2 regions of the Paenibacillus sp. SORGH_AS_0306 genome follow, and region 2 is predicted to be linked to the other one. Evidence: riboswitches for the same ligand, from Rfam matches in the RefSeq annotation. Region 2 holds a riboswitch; the other holds the start of a gene.
The links. A riboswitch is a leader RNA that binds a small molecule or an ion and turns the genes downstream of it on or off. The one in region 2 is predicted to bind S-adenosylmethionine.
Positions count from the first base shown of each region.

Region 1: another riboswitch for S-adenosylmethionine. It lies ahead of QE450_RS15175 (methionine ABC transporter ATP-binding protein); the one in region 2 lies ahead of QE450_RS12830 (2-hydroxyacid dehydrogenase).

Region 1 is NZ_JAUTBP010000001.1:3,480,642-3,488,779, forward strand. Features, by position in the region: gene QE450_RS15165 (MetQ/NlpA family ABC transporter substrate-binding protein) at 1-716, opposite strand, end outside; gene QE450_RS15170 (methionine ABC transporter permease) at 850-1,518, opposite strand; gene QE450_RS15175 (methionine ABC transporter ATP-binding protein) at 1,518-2,534, opposite strand; SAM riboswitch class I at 2,718-2,866, opposite strand; gene QE450_RS15180 (COX15/CtaA family protein) at 3,046-4,011, opposite strand; gene QE450_RS23575 (DUF3139 domain-containing protein) at 4,285-4,545, opposite strand; gene QE450_RS15185 (hypothetical protein) at 4,602-5,276, opposite strand; gene QE450_RS15190 (thioredoxin family protein) at 5,679-6,035, opposite strand; gene QE450_RS15195 (putative polysaccharide biosynthesis protein) at 6,049-7,668, opposite strand; gene QE450_RS15200 (DUF456 domain-containing protein) at 7,805-8,138, opposite strand, start outside.
Region 2 is NZ_JAUTBP010000001.1:2,961,555-2,969,692, reverse strand. Features, by position in the region: gene QE450_RS12850 (GGDEF domain-containing protein) at 6-1,103, shown strand; gene QE450_RS12845 (glycoside hydrolase family 1 protein) at 1,174-2,610, shown strand; gene QE450_RS12840 (LacI family DNA-binding transcriptional regulator) at 2,759-3,736, shown strand; gene QE450_RS12835 (molybdopterin oxidoreductase family protein) at 3,763-5,814, opposite strand; SAM riboswitch class I at 6,040-6,131, shown strand; gene QE450_RS12830 (2-hydroxyacid dehydrogenase) at 6,376-7,404, shown strand; gene QE450_RS12825 (FGGY-family carbohydrate kinase) at 7,376-8,138, shown strand, end outside.

The DNA.
Region 1 (8,138 bases), 520 kb from region 2:
GTAACTAAATAGTTAGCATATGGTGCGCTACTTGTTTCAGTCAACAATGCAGATTTAGGATCGATTTTAGCTTCTAATACATAGTTCATGTTGATCATACCCATATCGACTTGACCTAATTGTCTAGTGATAAAAGCCGCATCCATCGGTGTAAATTTAAAGTTTTTTGGATTAGCTGTAATATCTTTTACAGAAGAAGTGATGTTTGTTTTGTCTTTCAATTCAATCAATCCATTGTTAGCCAACAAGATCAAAGCGCGTGCTCCATTAGATACTTCATTAGGGATTGCGATATTTGCACCGTCTGGCAATTCATCGATTGATTTATATTTTGTAGAATACGCACCGAAAGGCTCGATGTGCACAGGTTGTACAGCTTTTAAAGTCATACCACGAGATTTGTTTTGCTCTTCAAGGTAAGGCAATGTTTGGAAGTAGTTTGCATCTAACTGTTTGCCGTTCAATTGAACGTTAGGTTGAATATAATCTGTAAATTCGACAACTTGTAAATTTACGCCTTCTTTAGCAAGTGCAGGTTGAATATGTTTTAAGATTTCAGCGTGAGGTACAGCTGTTGCGCCTACTTTCAATGTTACGGTTTCTGCTCCGCCTTCTGTTGTTCCTGTTGCTGCTGTGTTGTCTGCTGCTTTGTTACCGCAAGCAGATACGATAGCAACCAACATAATACTTAGCAAAATCAAAGTCCATTTTTTCATCTTCTCTACCCCTTTATTAGTTTTGGATTGGTATACGTATATGATACAAATGCTGAATATTTGTGATTATCTATCATCGTATAAATATTCAGCAGAATAACTACTCTATGCTCAATCTCTTTTGTATTACTGTTTATCTTCTCGAAAAATGAACCACTAGACGATCACCAAGCATTTGTAGAATTTGAACAATAATAACCATGATGACTACAGCCACTAGCATGATCGCTGTATCATAGCGATAATAACCATAGTTGATTGCAAGTGTTCCAAGTCCTCCTGCGCCAATCATCCCTGCCATCGCTGTATTAGAGACTAGTGCAACCACAGTAACCGTTAAACCTGCTAGTAGCCCTGGCATTGCTTCACGTACAAGTACGCGCGTTATAATCTGCCACAACGAAGCTCCCATCGCATTCGCTGCTTCAATCACACCACGATCGACTTCACGAAGTGCTGTTTCGACCAATCTAGCAAAAAACGGTGCGGCAGCAATAACTAATGGTGGGATCGTTCCAAGTACACCAATCGTTGTTCCTACTAGAATTTGCGTTAATGGTAAGATCGCCACAATCAGTATAATAAATGGAACCGAACGCAAAATATTAACGATAAACGCGATCACTGCATAGAAATAACGCACCCATGCTACAGTAGAACGCCCTGTAATAAATAACAAAATACCTAATGGCAATCCTAGAATTAATGTAAATAATCCAGAAGCGCCTACCATTTTGAGTGTATCTAAGGTCGCTGTACCGAATTCATTCCAATCAATTTGTGAGAAATCTAATTCACCCATCAGTTGATCACCTCCACATCGAGACCTTCAGCGGTCAATCCATCGAGTGTACGCTTAATGTCTCCTTCTGTTCCTTCAAAGCGAACAATCAACTGTCCATACGGTACATTTTTTAACGTTGAAATCGTTCCTTGCAAAATAGCAAAATCGACTCCAGTTTGACGTACCGTTTGCGAAAGGATCGATTCATACGTTTTATCTCCCAAGAAAGACACTTTGACAGTCAATGAATTAGGAACATTTGGTGCTGTCCATGAAGTAATTAGTAATTCAGCATTATTAGACTCATTTAAAATAAAATCACGTGTCACTTCATGCTGTGGCTTCAAAAAGACATTTGTTACAGGCCCTTGTTCTACAATGCCGCCCCGATGAATAACAGCTACTTTATCACAAATGCTCTGAATAACATGCATTTCATGAGTGATTAAGATGATTGTTAAGTTAAAGCGCTCATTGATATCGACCAGCAATTTTAAAATCGAATTTGTAGTCTGAGGATCAAGAGCAGATGTCGCTTCATCACAAAGCAATACATCAGGGTCACTAGCTAGTGACCGAGCAATACCGACACGCTGCTTTTGTCCACCTGATAATTGAGCAGGATATTTATTGGCATGTTGTTCCAATCCAACTAGAGCGAGCAATTCTTTCACTTTTTCTTTAATGTTGCGTTCCGGTGTTTTGACTAAGCGCAAAGGAAAAGCGATGTTCTCATACACTGTCGCTGAAGATAATAGATTGAAGTGTTGAAAAATCATACCTATTTTGCGTCGTCTTGCTTGTAAGCGCGCTTTGTTCAGCTTGGTCATTTCCACACCATCGATCCATACTTCACCAGAGGTTGGACGTTCTAGTAAATTAATACATCGAATCAATGTACTTTTACCTGCACCGGAGTGACCGATAACGCCGAAAATCTCGCCTTTTTCTATTTTCAAATCTATACCGCTTAACGCAGGGCTTAGATTTTTCCCTTTACCATACGTTTTAGTAATACTTTTTAATTCAATCACAGATAGGTGCTCCTTCCTTGTACTTCTTCATTCCTGCATTCATATTACATTAATCATATATAAACCATCGAATAAGTCGGATATATTCTCGCTATCATATATGTCGGTATTCACTTCTCTCTTCTTTATACAAAAAAAGAACCCTTTCGCAGAAAAGGGTTCTCTATTATTAGAGATACTTCCTTCTCATCTGCCAAAATCGCTATGTACCAATTGCACACGCCATTTTGAAGGAATTAGCACCATGACATTTTGGAAAACTACGTAATAGCTATTCCAAAATCGGTTGCCGGGTTTCATCGGGCCAGTCCCTCCACCACTCTCGATAAGAAAATATGAAAAATTCGAATGAAAATGAAAATCTTTTCTCAGTATAGTGAACTTCACACTCTTTGTCAAAGCAAAAATGAATATTTCCTAAGGAAATTAGAAATTTTTCATCAATTGTTCATCTGACGCAATCTATTGGATGTATATTCACTTTTTATTGCTATCTAAATAGATCATACGGTTATACATTTTGCCCTAATTTGCCACGTGTACCACGACTTAATTGCCATACACGCACACTCATATAACATAACACACCGAATAAAATCTGAATCAACAACGTATGCAACATGCTGGAGAAGAAATACCACTCTGGTATTTTCATCGTTACAATATTCAACATACCACTTAGAATCTGCATGATAATAAATACGATCGCAGTCACTCCAAGCTTACGAATACCTGGATTATATGGATGACGACGGTAGGCATAATGTGCTAGCACTGCAATAACGATTAACAGACTATAAGCGGCTACGCGATGGAAAAATGCTACCGCTACCCCACCGGATAATTCAGGTAAGATAGAACCATTACATAGTAATACGCCAGAACACCCACCTCTAGAATCGGTATGTGTGACAAAGGCTCCTGTATACACCACCATGTATGTGTAGATAGTTGCGAACCATGTTAGATTACGCATTCCTTTACTCACCGGTGGTTCATCTGGAATTGGCAAATCACCTTTTTGCTGATCCATCCGCCTTGCACCAAGCGCCATCATCGACGAACTAGCAAAAGCGATCATTGCAAATCCGAAATGTAGTGCCATGATTGGAGCAGATTGTGAAAACTTAACAGCTAATGCACCCATAGCTGCTTGTACTAGTACAAATAACAATGTAAAAAATGCATAAATTTTAAGTTCACGATGTTTATTGAAAAGCATAAATCCAATAAATGAGAATAGAGCCGTGACTCCGGCTAACCCACTCACAATACGATGAGAATACTCAATTAAAGAAGAAATCGTATGAGAAGGAATAAATTTGCCATGACATAATGGCCATTCGTTTCCACAGCCCAATCCTGAATCAGACTTAGTTACTACCAGTCCACCCATAGTCGCTAAAAACATAACAACACAAGTGATAAAACTCAACCATTTTAAATGCGTAGTTGTTATTCTAAACCTTTTTGCCATTACGAGAATCACCCGCTAGTTATAATATAGTGACATTATTTATAGTCTTTATTTATTATAACGAATTGCTAGTAATCACTACCGTATCCTTTGTGACAAAATATGTTCAATATCTCTTAATAGAGTAGGTATAACTACTCTAGCACTGAACTATTATAAATAAATTTATAATATATTAATTTAATTCTCATAATGTTTCTGAGTATTACCACTATAACCTGTTTGGTCAATATGACCATCATTAAAAATAAAATAGGCATAAATCGTTTTAGGCTAGTCTTTAAAAACCACATTAGCACCATAAGGTGAATTAGATGATGTAAATGAATATATTCCTTCAACTTCCTCAATTTCCGAGCTGGTATAACCTTTTTCATTTATTAAATATTTTTTGATTTGTTCTTCAGCTTTTTCTTTATTTAAAGGATACTCATAAAGCCCTAAATAAATAGTAACTCTTTCCGCAATAACTATTAGAATTGAAAAGCTAGTAATTAGAGTAGCTTTTCTCGATATAATACCTATCTTCCACACTTAAATTAACAAAAAAGACAGCCCATAAAATACTGGGCTGTCTTAAACATCAGAAATTAAAAATTTTGTCCCCAAGCTGTAATTTGTGTAAATCCAGATTGAGTAAGGAAGTAATATGGAGCATAAATTCCGTTCCAATAAGGGGTATGTCCATCAATAGTAATATCAGATCCAAAATAATAGCTATCCCATATAATTTTTGAACAGTAAGTTTCTTTTTCGTAAGATCCAATAGTATTCACTAATCCATAATGAACCTTACCTTTATAAGTATGGTAATAATTTTTAGCCCAAGCAGCTGCTTTAGAAGCTGCATTAGTATTACTATATCGCATAACTCTAACATTTTTGCTATTCCATTGTGTCATATTTTCTGCTGCTAGATCATTGTTATATCCGTTAATAGTAACTACTGTACCTTGATCATTAACTACGATTCCAGCATGTCCTGTCAAACCATTTGAGCTAGTACTATTAGTTACTAAAACATCGCCAGGACGAACAGCTAAAGATGTACCTCGATAGGTCAATGTAGATACTGCATTTGCAGCTATTTCAAATGAGTTATTGCTATAAACATTTTGAGTAACTGAAGGAGTAAAAACTTGGGTATTGTTAGTTGAGTAAGTATCAGTAACACTTGTAGAGCTATTTGCATTCACTGTTCCAAAAGAACTTGTATATAGACCTAAAAATAACATGATTCCTATCATTACTTTAAATAATTTCATTTAGTATATATCTCCAATTGCTATTGTATTTCGAAATTTGGCCAACTCGATATTCATATTCTAGTTACCTTGCTAGCAAAAGTACATAGGTCTTAATAAAGCCAAATAATTTTCTGTGAATATTATAGTTGCAAATTATTTGTCGTTTTTTTTACATTTGAGAATTAAAAAGTCGAAATTCAAAAGAAATAGTTTCATTTTCATAGTATAAAAATATTATGAGTAATTAAAATAAATAAGTAAATTTTCTAATTCAATATGTCTTTATTACTATAAAAAAAAATACATAAAAAGACCCGTAAAGATTAGCTTTTGAGAGCGAATCGTTTTACGAGTCTTTTTTTAAAAATTTGTTTATATTGAGTAATAGTAGCTAATCATCTTAAATTAAAATCTAATTTTTTATTCCGCTGTTGATGTAGCTAGTGTCTCATAGACTGCAACAGCGCGATCCAAAAACTGCTCAATTTCTTCGCGAGATTTGCGTGCTTTGTTGACGAAACGTACTAATTCTTTGCCGTTCGCATAAGCTACAAAGCTAGGGATACCCAGAATGTTCTGTTCTTGACTCACATCGCCTGTTGCTTCTACATCTACCTCTACAAGCGTTAGACGATCTGCATACTGACTTTCTACTTCAGGCATAAATGGATCAATATATCGGCAATCTCCACACCAATCTGCTTTGAACACAGCGACAGTTAATTGCGAAGAGTGAGTAACGGTAGTGAAATCTTCTTTACTATTAATCAATTGCATTATGCTATTCCTCCTAATTCTTTTGTAGACGCATCAATGGACGGAAAACTTTACGCAATACTTTTGGATAAGAATCCAGTTCATTCGCTCGAACAACTCTTAGCAGAACAAGCATAACGGGATATACCAATAATATCGCTATTCCTACCATACAACAACCGATAAAAAATGCAACCCGTTCATTCATATAAGCTGTTAATAGAATACCGACCTGATTCAGCAGTAGACCAATTCCACCTAATACCACCACAGTCACAATAAATCCGACCCAACGGTTGCCTAATACAGAGAAAGTTACGATTTGGCGCAATGAACGAATATTCATCCATGTAATAGTGATAAAACATAAAGCTGTTCCTGCAATAATACCGTAGATTCCAATAAACGGAGCTAACGCAAAACTAGCAACTAATTTGACCGCAATACCGATCATGACATGTACCATCGATAAATTCGCTTTGTTGATCCCGATTAACATAGAATTGGTCGTCATCATCGTAATCTGGAAAATCGTACCCAGTGTCAAAGCAGCAATAATACCTGCACCTTCTTGCGTACTAAATAATAATCCATTGACTGAATATGCTGCGGTACTGAAAATCAAAACAATCGGAACACCTGTAAGTACAGAAATTCGCAATGCTAATGTAATTTGATTTTTCAAATGTTCCATTTTGCGACTAGCAAACGCTGCTGAAATAATAGGAATAAGCGATTGACTGAGTGCGATAGCTAAGATCGGTGGAATACCTGCTACACTTTGCGCTCTAGCTCCCAAAATCGCCAGCACATTTGTAGCCATCGCATCTCCTAATTGTCCAATCAATAAAGGTTTGACCAATATACTATCGATAAAATAAACGGCTGGAATCGTTAATGAAGATAGTACGATAGGAATCGATAATTTAAAAATATCACCATAAATTTGCGTTAATGGAATGACTGCATGATCTTTGTCTGATTTAGCATCTATACCTTCTAATTTATCTTGTTTACGCATTTTGAACGCATAGTATAACATCACGGCAAATGCACCTATACTACCAAGCACACTACCAAAAGAAGCACCGGCAGAAGCTTCTACACCACCATATCCTAACTGCAAAATAATATAAGCTAACAAAATAGCTGTAAATACACGTGCGATCTGCTCAACAATTTGAGAGATACCGCCTGCAATCATCAAGTTACGTCCCTGAAAATAACCGCGCATCATCGCAATCATCGGAAATAATAATAAAGATGGAGCGATAGCTCGAATAGCTAAAATCGCTTCAGGCACTTTAGAGCTATACACCGCAAAAAATGGTGCAAAAATATACAAACCTACGGTCATAATTACACCAATCACACCTGCAAATAACAACGCTGCAAAGTAAATGCGTTGTGCTTCTGCAGGTCTACCTAGTGCATAACGTTCAGATACCATTTTACTCAGTGTACTTGGAATACCTGCTGTTGCTACAGCTAATAACATTAAATACAAATTGTTTGCTACAGTAAACGATGCATTCCCTGTTACGCCTAACATATGCTCTAACGGTACACGTTGTACCAAACCTAGCACACGTGCAATTAAAGCAGCAGCAGCTAAAATGACGGTTCCTCTAACAAATGACTCTGTTTTAGACAAAACGTTTCCCCTTTTCTCACGCCCGATCTCAACCATACCAAAAAACCGGAAGGCTGAAATGCCTTCCGGTCTTGGGCTTTTTCAACAACCTCTATTATAGACAACCTATAGTCATCTAAGCAATGCGGGTTATTTTTTAAAATACAAAAATCCAAAGGAAAAAGATCGCAATCATCGCCAATTGCAAAATAATTTTCACAATCATACTCGTAAACAGTCCAAGCATCGTTCCCCAGGCAGCTTTGAGCGATTGTTGAAAATCTTTCCCTGAAATCAACTCACCCAGAATCGCACCGATCAATGGCCCTAAGATCAGACCAAAAGCAGGAATCACAAATGGCCCTACAATCAAACCGATCGTCGATAAAATAACGGTAAGCTTGGTTCCGCCGAACTTTTTGGTTCCGTACGCACCGACGACGTAATCGGCGACAAATAGCACAATCACAATCAAGGTCTGAATAATCCAG
Region 2 (8,138 bases):
TTGAGATGCTGACTATTATTCAATCGCTTCTGAACAACCTTACATTTCTAACAACTACACTCTTTTTTGGTAATTTAATATTAAAATGGCTGAGTAAACGAATCAATATCCAGTCATTGTATGTCAAATTGCTATCCGGTGTTATTGCGGGAATAATTGGAATTTTATTGACTAAATATTTCTCTTTTCGTTTGTCACCTATGATAGTACTGGATCTTCGTCAGGTGGCTATTATATTGTCGTTTTACTTTGGTGGAGCATTAAGTAGTTTGATCACGGCTGTGATTATTGGAGTGTATCGCTTATTTTTAATAGACCCTATCAATTTTAGTTCATTTATCGGATTTTTTAATGCGATCTTTACGTTTGTGATTACAGGACTATTTATGAGAAAAGGCAAAGAGCTGGCGTTATCTTACTGGCTACGCATGATGATCGGGATTTTGTGTGTATATGCTTTATCTGTGATTTCTGTACTAGGGGAACACTCCTTTTTTCCGATTATAGTCTTTGCAGCATTTTATATTCCCGGGGTATTGTTTGTTTATTATTTACTTCGTTATATGAAACGTACCGATGATGCATTGTTATTAATGCGTGAAGCAGCCAATCTTGATTTTTTGACAGGGCTTCATAATCCGCGTGCATTTGAAAAAATGTTTGAACAAAAAACGATAAATTTGATGCATTATCCACAACCTTTTGGTTTGCTCCTTTTAGATATTGATCATTTTAAAGATGTTAATGATACGTATGGACATTTAAATGGAGATACGGTATTGATTCAAATAGCTCAATTGTTAAAAGAGGCTATGCGTTCTAATGATCACTGTGCTCGTAAAGGCGGAGAAGAATTTGCTGCGATTTTAAATGACTGTGGAATCGAAAAAACGTTAAAAATAGCAGAATCGATTCGTAAAAAGATCGAAGCTCATGATTTTCAATTAGACGATGGACAAATGATTCATATTACGATATCGATCGGTGTGAGTTGTTATCCGCAGGATCAGCCTGAAAACATGTTTGAACAAGCAGATCAAGCATTGTATATAGCCAAGTCGGCTGGACGGAATCAGGTACAATTAGCTAAGCCACTATCATAAACAAAGCTTGATCTGAAATGCATTTCATACTTTATCATAAAAGCATCATCAGCTTGAAGGAGGAGTATAAATGCATCACGAACAGAAAAAAGCGTTCCCGACTGATTTTCTATGGGGATCAGCTTCGGCAGCATATCAAGTAGAAGGTGCTTGGGACGAAGATGGTAAAGGACCTTCGATGTGGGATTCATTTACCAAAATCCCGGGCAAAACGTTCAAAGGTACCAATGGAGATGTAGCTGTAGATCATTATCATCGTTACAAAGAAGATATTGCTCTAATGGCGCAACAAGGTCTTAAGGCATACCGCTTTTCGATTAGCTGGCCACGTATTTATCCACAGGGTAAAGGTGAAGTCAATGAAGCAGGCTTGGTCTTTTATGATCAATTAATTGATGAATTGTTGGCTAATCAGATCGAACCAGTATTAACGTTATATCACTGGGATGCTCCACAAGCGCTCGCAGATGAATATGGAGCTTGGGAATCCAGAGAAATGATCGAAGATTTCAATCAATACTGTATTACATTGTATAAACGGTATGGAGATCGAGTAAAATACTGGGTATCTCTTAATGAGCAAAATTACAATTCTAACCATGCGTTTATTACAGCGATGCATCCACCGGGTGTGCATGATCGCAAACGTTTTTATGAAGCCAATCATATTGCTTTTCTAGCTAATGCCAAAGCGATTGAATCTTTCCGTCACTATGTCCCGAATGGTAAAATTGGCCCTAGCTTTGCTTATTCTCCTTCTTATCCGGCTAGTAGTCAGCCTCGTGATATGCTGGCGTATGAGAATGCCGAAGAATTTCAAAATAACTGGTGGCTGGATACGTATTGTCTGGGTCATTATCCACAGGTAGCACTTCGTTATCTGGAAGAGCACGGTCTGGCTCCAACATTTGAAAAAGGTGATATCGAATTATTAACTAAAGGGATTCCTGATTTTGTCGGTGTTAATTATTATCAGACGATTACGTATGAATTTAATCCGATTGATGGTGTCGCTGAAGGCAAAATGAATACTACCGGACAAAAAGGAAGTAATGAAGATACGGGAAGACCAGGTCTATACAAAACAACGCCTAATACTCATTTAGAAACGTCAAATTGGGACTGGGCGATCGATCCAATCGGCTTGCGAATTGGATTACGTCGTATTACGAGCCGTTATGGACTGCCTGTCTTTATTACCGAAAATGGATTAGGCGAATTCGATAAGCTAGAAGCTGATGGAAGTATCCAAGATGATTATCGCATCGATTATCTACGTTCTCATTTGGAACAATGTCGTGAAGCGATTGCTGACGGTGTAGATCTAATTGGTTATTGCAGTTGGTCATTTACCGATTTGTTAAGCTGGTTGAATGGCTATCAGAAACGTTATGGGTTCGTCTATATCAATCGTGACGAAGATAGCGAAAAAGATATGCGCCGTATTCCGAAGAAAAGCTATTACTGGTATCAGCAAGTAATTGAAAGTAACGGAGAACAGTTATAATTTAATAATGATATGTATAATGTATAACAACCGCCTTGTCTTGGATAGAATGTTCAAGAAAACAGGCGGTTGTTTATCGTTGGTCTTATTTTTGAGCTATGATAGAAGTAATTGTGTAAGATTTATGATGACAAGAAAGGAGTCACTTATGGTCAATATTAAGCAAATCGCCCAGCAAGCAGGAGTCTCGGTGTCTACCGTATCTAGAGTGCTCAATAATCATCCTTATGTTAGAGCAGATAAACGAGAACGGGTACAGCAGGTCATTGAGCAAAATAGCTACACCCCTAATTCACAAGCTATTAATCTGATTCGTGGCAAAACCAAAACGGTTGGTTTGATTTTACCATTTAGTCATCATCCGTATTATCACGCCATTATTGCAGGTGTGATGGAAAAAGCTTATCAATATGGTTATCATGTATTGCTATGTCAGACTTCGTATAATCCAGATCAAGAACGAGAATATCTACATATGCTCAGTACAAGACAGGTAGATGGAGTTATTGCATGTTCACGTGTATTACCATGGGCAGAATTACAATCATACAGTGATTCAGGGCCGATCGTTGTCTGCGAATATACAGAAGAATCCAATCTATCGGCTGTATATACCGATCATTATGGAGCTTTTTGTAGCGGAATTCAGTATTTATTAGATCGTGGGTATACTCGTATCGGTTATTGTATCGGTCGCAAAACAAGTGCAAGCAGTCAGGAGCGATTTCGTGCATACCAAAATACACTCCATGCCGCAGGGCTTGAAGTGTATCAGGAGTGGATTTTTCCAGATTGTATCCATATGAGTGATGGTGAACAGATTGCCAAGCGGATTGCGACTATGGAGTCACCTCCGTCTGCGTTAATTGTAACAGGGGATGAAGCCGCCGCAGGTGTTATGTTAGGCGCACGTCAATATGGATTGCGTATTCCTGAGCAGTTAGCAATTATCGGGTATGATAATCAACCGATCTCTGCCGGATTACAACTCACTACAATCGATCAGAATTTACAAGAAATCGGCAGACAAGCGTTTTCTTTATTTTATGAACGTAGCCTTGATACTACTATCATGCCAGTCAAGCGACAGATTCCTTATACATTAATCGAACGCCATAGTGTGTGAAGTGAACGATTATTGGATAAAAGGAGTTAACTTGATTTTTTGATTACATCGACACGACCGGAGAAGAAGGTTGCACCGCCACCCATATCAGCCAAGCGATCTGACGTGAGTGCATTAACTAGATGGGTAGCTTGCTGATTGTCAGTGTCTGCCCATAGCCCCTGGCTGACGACAACGCCTGGCAATACATGTTCACCTACAGTAGCAAGCAGTTCACAAGACCCTCGTTCATTCCATACGGTTACCCAGTCGCCATCTTCAATACCAGCATTTTGCGCATCTATTGTATTCATAAATAGCTTCGGTGACTTTTCAAGACCGATATGTTTGGCATTGTTCGAAAAGGTTGAATTTAAAAAGTTATGATTAGGTCCCGGTACAAAAATATAAGGATGAGTGCCTTGCTCATGAAGTGGTGTATAGGTTGGTAGTGGTGGTAATCCATCACGTTCCATATCGGCTGAATATAGTTCAATTTTGCCACTTGGTGTAGGCAGACGATCCGGGAAAATATATTGTCGATCTGCTTTGACATATTGATGCTGAACTAATGAATCATACGTAATATTTTTCAGTGCCGGATTAGCAGGATGATCTAAAGCTTGCCGAATTAACTGCTCATCACTATCTTGTAATGCTTCATCTTCATAACCCATGGCCTTAGCAAGCAAACGAAATACTTCGGTATTGGATTTGCTTTCACCATATGGAGCAACAACTGGTTGTTGAATCTGCATATAATGATGCCAGTACGAAGCATAGAAATCGGTATTTTCAAAAGCAGATGTTGCTGGCAAAACAATATCGGCATATTTAGCTGTTTCAGTTAAAAAGAGATCATGCACAACAGTAAACAAATCGTCTCGTGCTAATCCTTGTCTGACAAGCGTAGCTTCTGGAGTCACAACTGCTGGATTAGAATTGTACACATATAGCGATTGCACAGGTTCAGACTCTTCTAATAATACCCGTCCCAATTGATTCATATTAAAAGAACGAGTATTGCGATTAGCTAATAAGTCTGGACGTTGTAATGCATTTTCATTAAATGTTAGTTGGAACGTATTAGATTTAATAGCACCGCCACCGCGTACTAACCATTGTCCTGTGATAGCAGGTAGGCAGGCAATCGTACGTACATTCATACCGCCGTTATCATGATGTTGAAGACCATTTCCGATACGAATCAGAGCAGGGCTAGCATCGCTATACATACGAGCTAATTGATATAAATCATCGACAGGCACGCCTGTAATTGTGGATACAGTAGCAGGGTCATATTGCTTTACATGCTCACGCAATTGTTCGTGCCCTACTGTATATTGCTTCATAAAATCCTCATTCACTTTATCTTCAGCAAATAAAATATGCATCATCCCTAAAGCGAGTGCGCTATCTGTTCCTGGCAAAATCGGAATAAACCAATCCGCAGATCGTCCAGTTTGATTTTTGTGCACATCGATCACAATAACTTTAGCGCCTTTTTTGCGAGCTTGTTGCGCTAAAGTCACTTGATGCATATTAGTGCTAACTGCATTAATACCCCAGAAAATAAATAACTGTGTATCTACCGTATCTTCAGGATCGGTACCAATACTGCCACCCATTGTATATTTATAACCTGCTGAACCAGCGGCTGTGCAAATGGTGCGCTCTAAAAGACTTGCCCCCATCCGGTGGAAAAAGCGGCGATCCATCCCTTCTGCGGATAGATTGCCCATATTGCCATAGAAGCTATACGGGAGAATACTTTCAGGGCCGGAAGTGGATATTAATGTTTTCCACTTGGAAGTAATTGTAGTAATCGCTTCTTCCCATGAAATAGGTTCAAAAAGACCTTCGCCTTTTGCTCCGATCCGCTTGAGTGGAGTAGTCAGGCGCTTGGTATCATAGATACGTTCTGTCATATTACGAACTTTGTTACAGATGTTCCCTTTGGTAACAGGATGATTAGGATCTCCAGCAATTTTGATAATTTTACCTTTTTCTTTATGAACAAGCAGTCCGCACTGATCAGGACAATCCAGTGAGCAGACTGAAGGAAATACTCCATCTTGTTGATCAACATAACTAGACATACATCATGCTCCTTTCGTAATACCCATACCTTAATAATGACAGAAATAGACTTTAAATACGTTATAAACTATCATAAATCAAATTTTAGATTTAATGTTGACTTTTTTACTAGGTTTAATTAGAATAAAGAAAATTATTTCGAATTCGACAAATTTAGATGTTTTATACCTTATCGTGTCTGATATCGATTTGCAAGTTTTTTTCGACAACTACATACATTAGATTTTCTATCCAGAGAGGTGGAGGGACTGGCCCTACGAAACCTCGGCAAAAACGTGCCAATTCCAGCAAGCTTGAATCGCTTGGGAGATAGGAAAGCAGGATGAATTATTGCATTATTTTATTCGTATGATTTGAATATTATAATGAATAGATAGCGAACCTCTTTCCTTGATGTGGGAAAGAGGTTTTTTGTATATTGTCGTTGACTCAGTTGATTATATTGTCAAATAATGACCTTATTAGTAGCAAACCAAGAACTCACTATATCAAGTCACTTTCTTACTTTAAAGCTTCACTTAAATAACACTGCACCTAAGTGTACCAAAGGAGATTGAATAATGAAAATATTAATTACCGCCCCTTATCATGAGCAAGGTCGTCAACAACTAGCAGATACGTTTGGAGAAGTCATTTACCGTTGCTGGAAAGATCATGGGCAAGCTTATCAAGAAGAGGAATTGATCTCTTTATTACAAGCAACCGGAGCAGATGCCATTATTGCAGAATTAGATCAAATTACTGAAAAGGTAATTAAAGCTGTACCTCATCTGCAATTTATCGGTGTCTGTCGAGGAACTCCTTCTAATGTAGATGTACCTGTGGCTACAGATCGTCGTATTCCTGTGTTCTATACGCCAGCACGTAATGCACAAGCTGTAGCTGAAATGGTAGTCGGCAGTCTAATTACCTTTTTACGCAGTATTATTTCATCCAGCCAATGGTTAGAAGCAGGGGAATGGCAAAGTGGTAGCTTAACTGCTTATCTCAAGTTTAAAGGTAATGAACTGGCTGGCAAAACAGTCGGTATGGTTGGTTTTGGAGCAGTAGCCCAGCGTACAGCAGGTATACTACGGAGCTTCCCTTGTGATATTCGTTATTACGATCCCTATGTAACCAGCCCTGATCCGCGTGATCAAAAAGTATCGTTAGCCGAGTTATTTGCTACAAGCGATATTGTATCGATTCATTTACCTGTAACCGAAGATACCAAAGGATTAATCGGCACAGAATTATTGCAATCAATGAAAAAAGACGCCATTTTTGTGAATACTGCACGTTCTGTAGTGGTAGATCATCATGCACTGGTTGAACAATTACAACAAAATCAAATCCGTGGAGCGATTATCGATGTGTTTGATCAAGAACCGCCACTTCCTAAAGATTATGAACTGATTTCATTGCCAAATGTTTTAGCAATTCCACATTTAGCAGGTGCCACTTATGAAGTTGAAGATCATCATGTAGAAATTATGAATACGGCACTCATAGAGTGGTTTGAGCATCATAACACCGCAGTGAAAGTACTTTATAATAAAGCGATTTTGGAGGATATTAACGATGACACAAAAAGCCTATCTAGTCTTTGATATCGGTACCGGTAATGCTCGTGTAGCTGTTGTCGATATCAACGGTAACGTATTGTCGATTGAGCGAGCTGATATTTTGTATCACAATGACAATCAATATGCAGATGCACGTCATTTTATACCGGAAGTATTGTGGGAACAGATTGCAGGGCTTGCTAAGGTAGCACTATCTAACGTTCCTGATATTCAGATTATCGCTGTCACTTCAACGAGCCAGCGTCAAGGTATCGTACTGATTGATGAAGCAGGTGAATCTTATCTAGGATTACCGAATATTGATAATCGGGGACGTGAGTGGGAAGAACACTATAGCGACCAATCTTCTATTTATCCGATCACAGGCAGAACACCGTCTGCTTTATTTTCAGCAATGAAATTAGTCGGATTACGCGAGCGTCATCCTCAGCAGTATCAACGATTGAATCGTTTTACCAGTATTAGCGATTGGGTAACGTATGCGCTTAGTGGTGTGTTGAGTTACGAACCGTCTCAAGCATGTGAGACTCTTCTCTATAATGTAGAACATAGTGATTGGTCTACAGAAATGTGTCACACCTTTGGCATTGCACCAACAGTGTTGCCTTCATTAATACCTTCAGGTAGCGTGCTCGGGACATTAACGCCGGCTACAGCAGCAGAATTGAACTTGCCTGTAGATACACCTGTTATCGTAGGTGGCGGGGATACGCAATTGGCTATCCATAGTACAGGTGCAGGAGCAGAAGATATCGTTA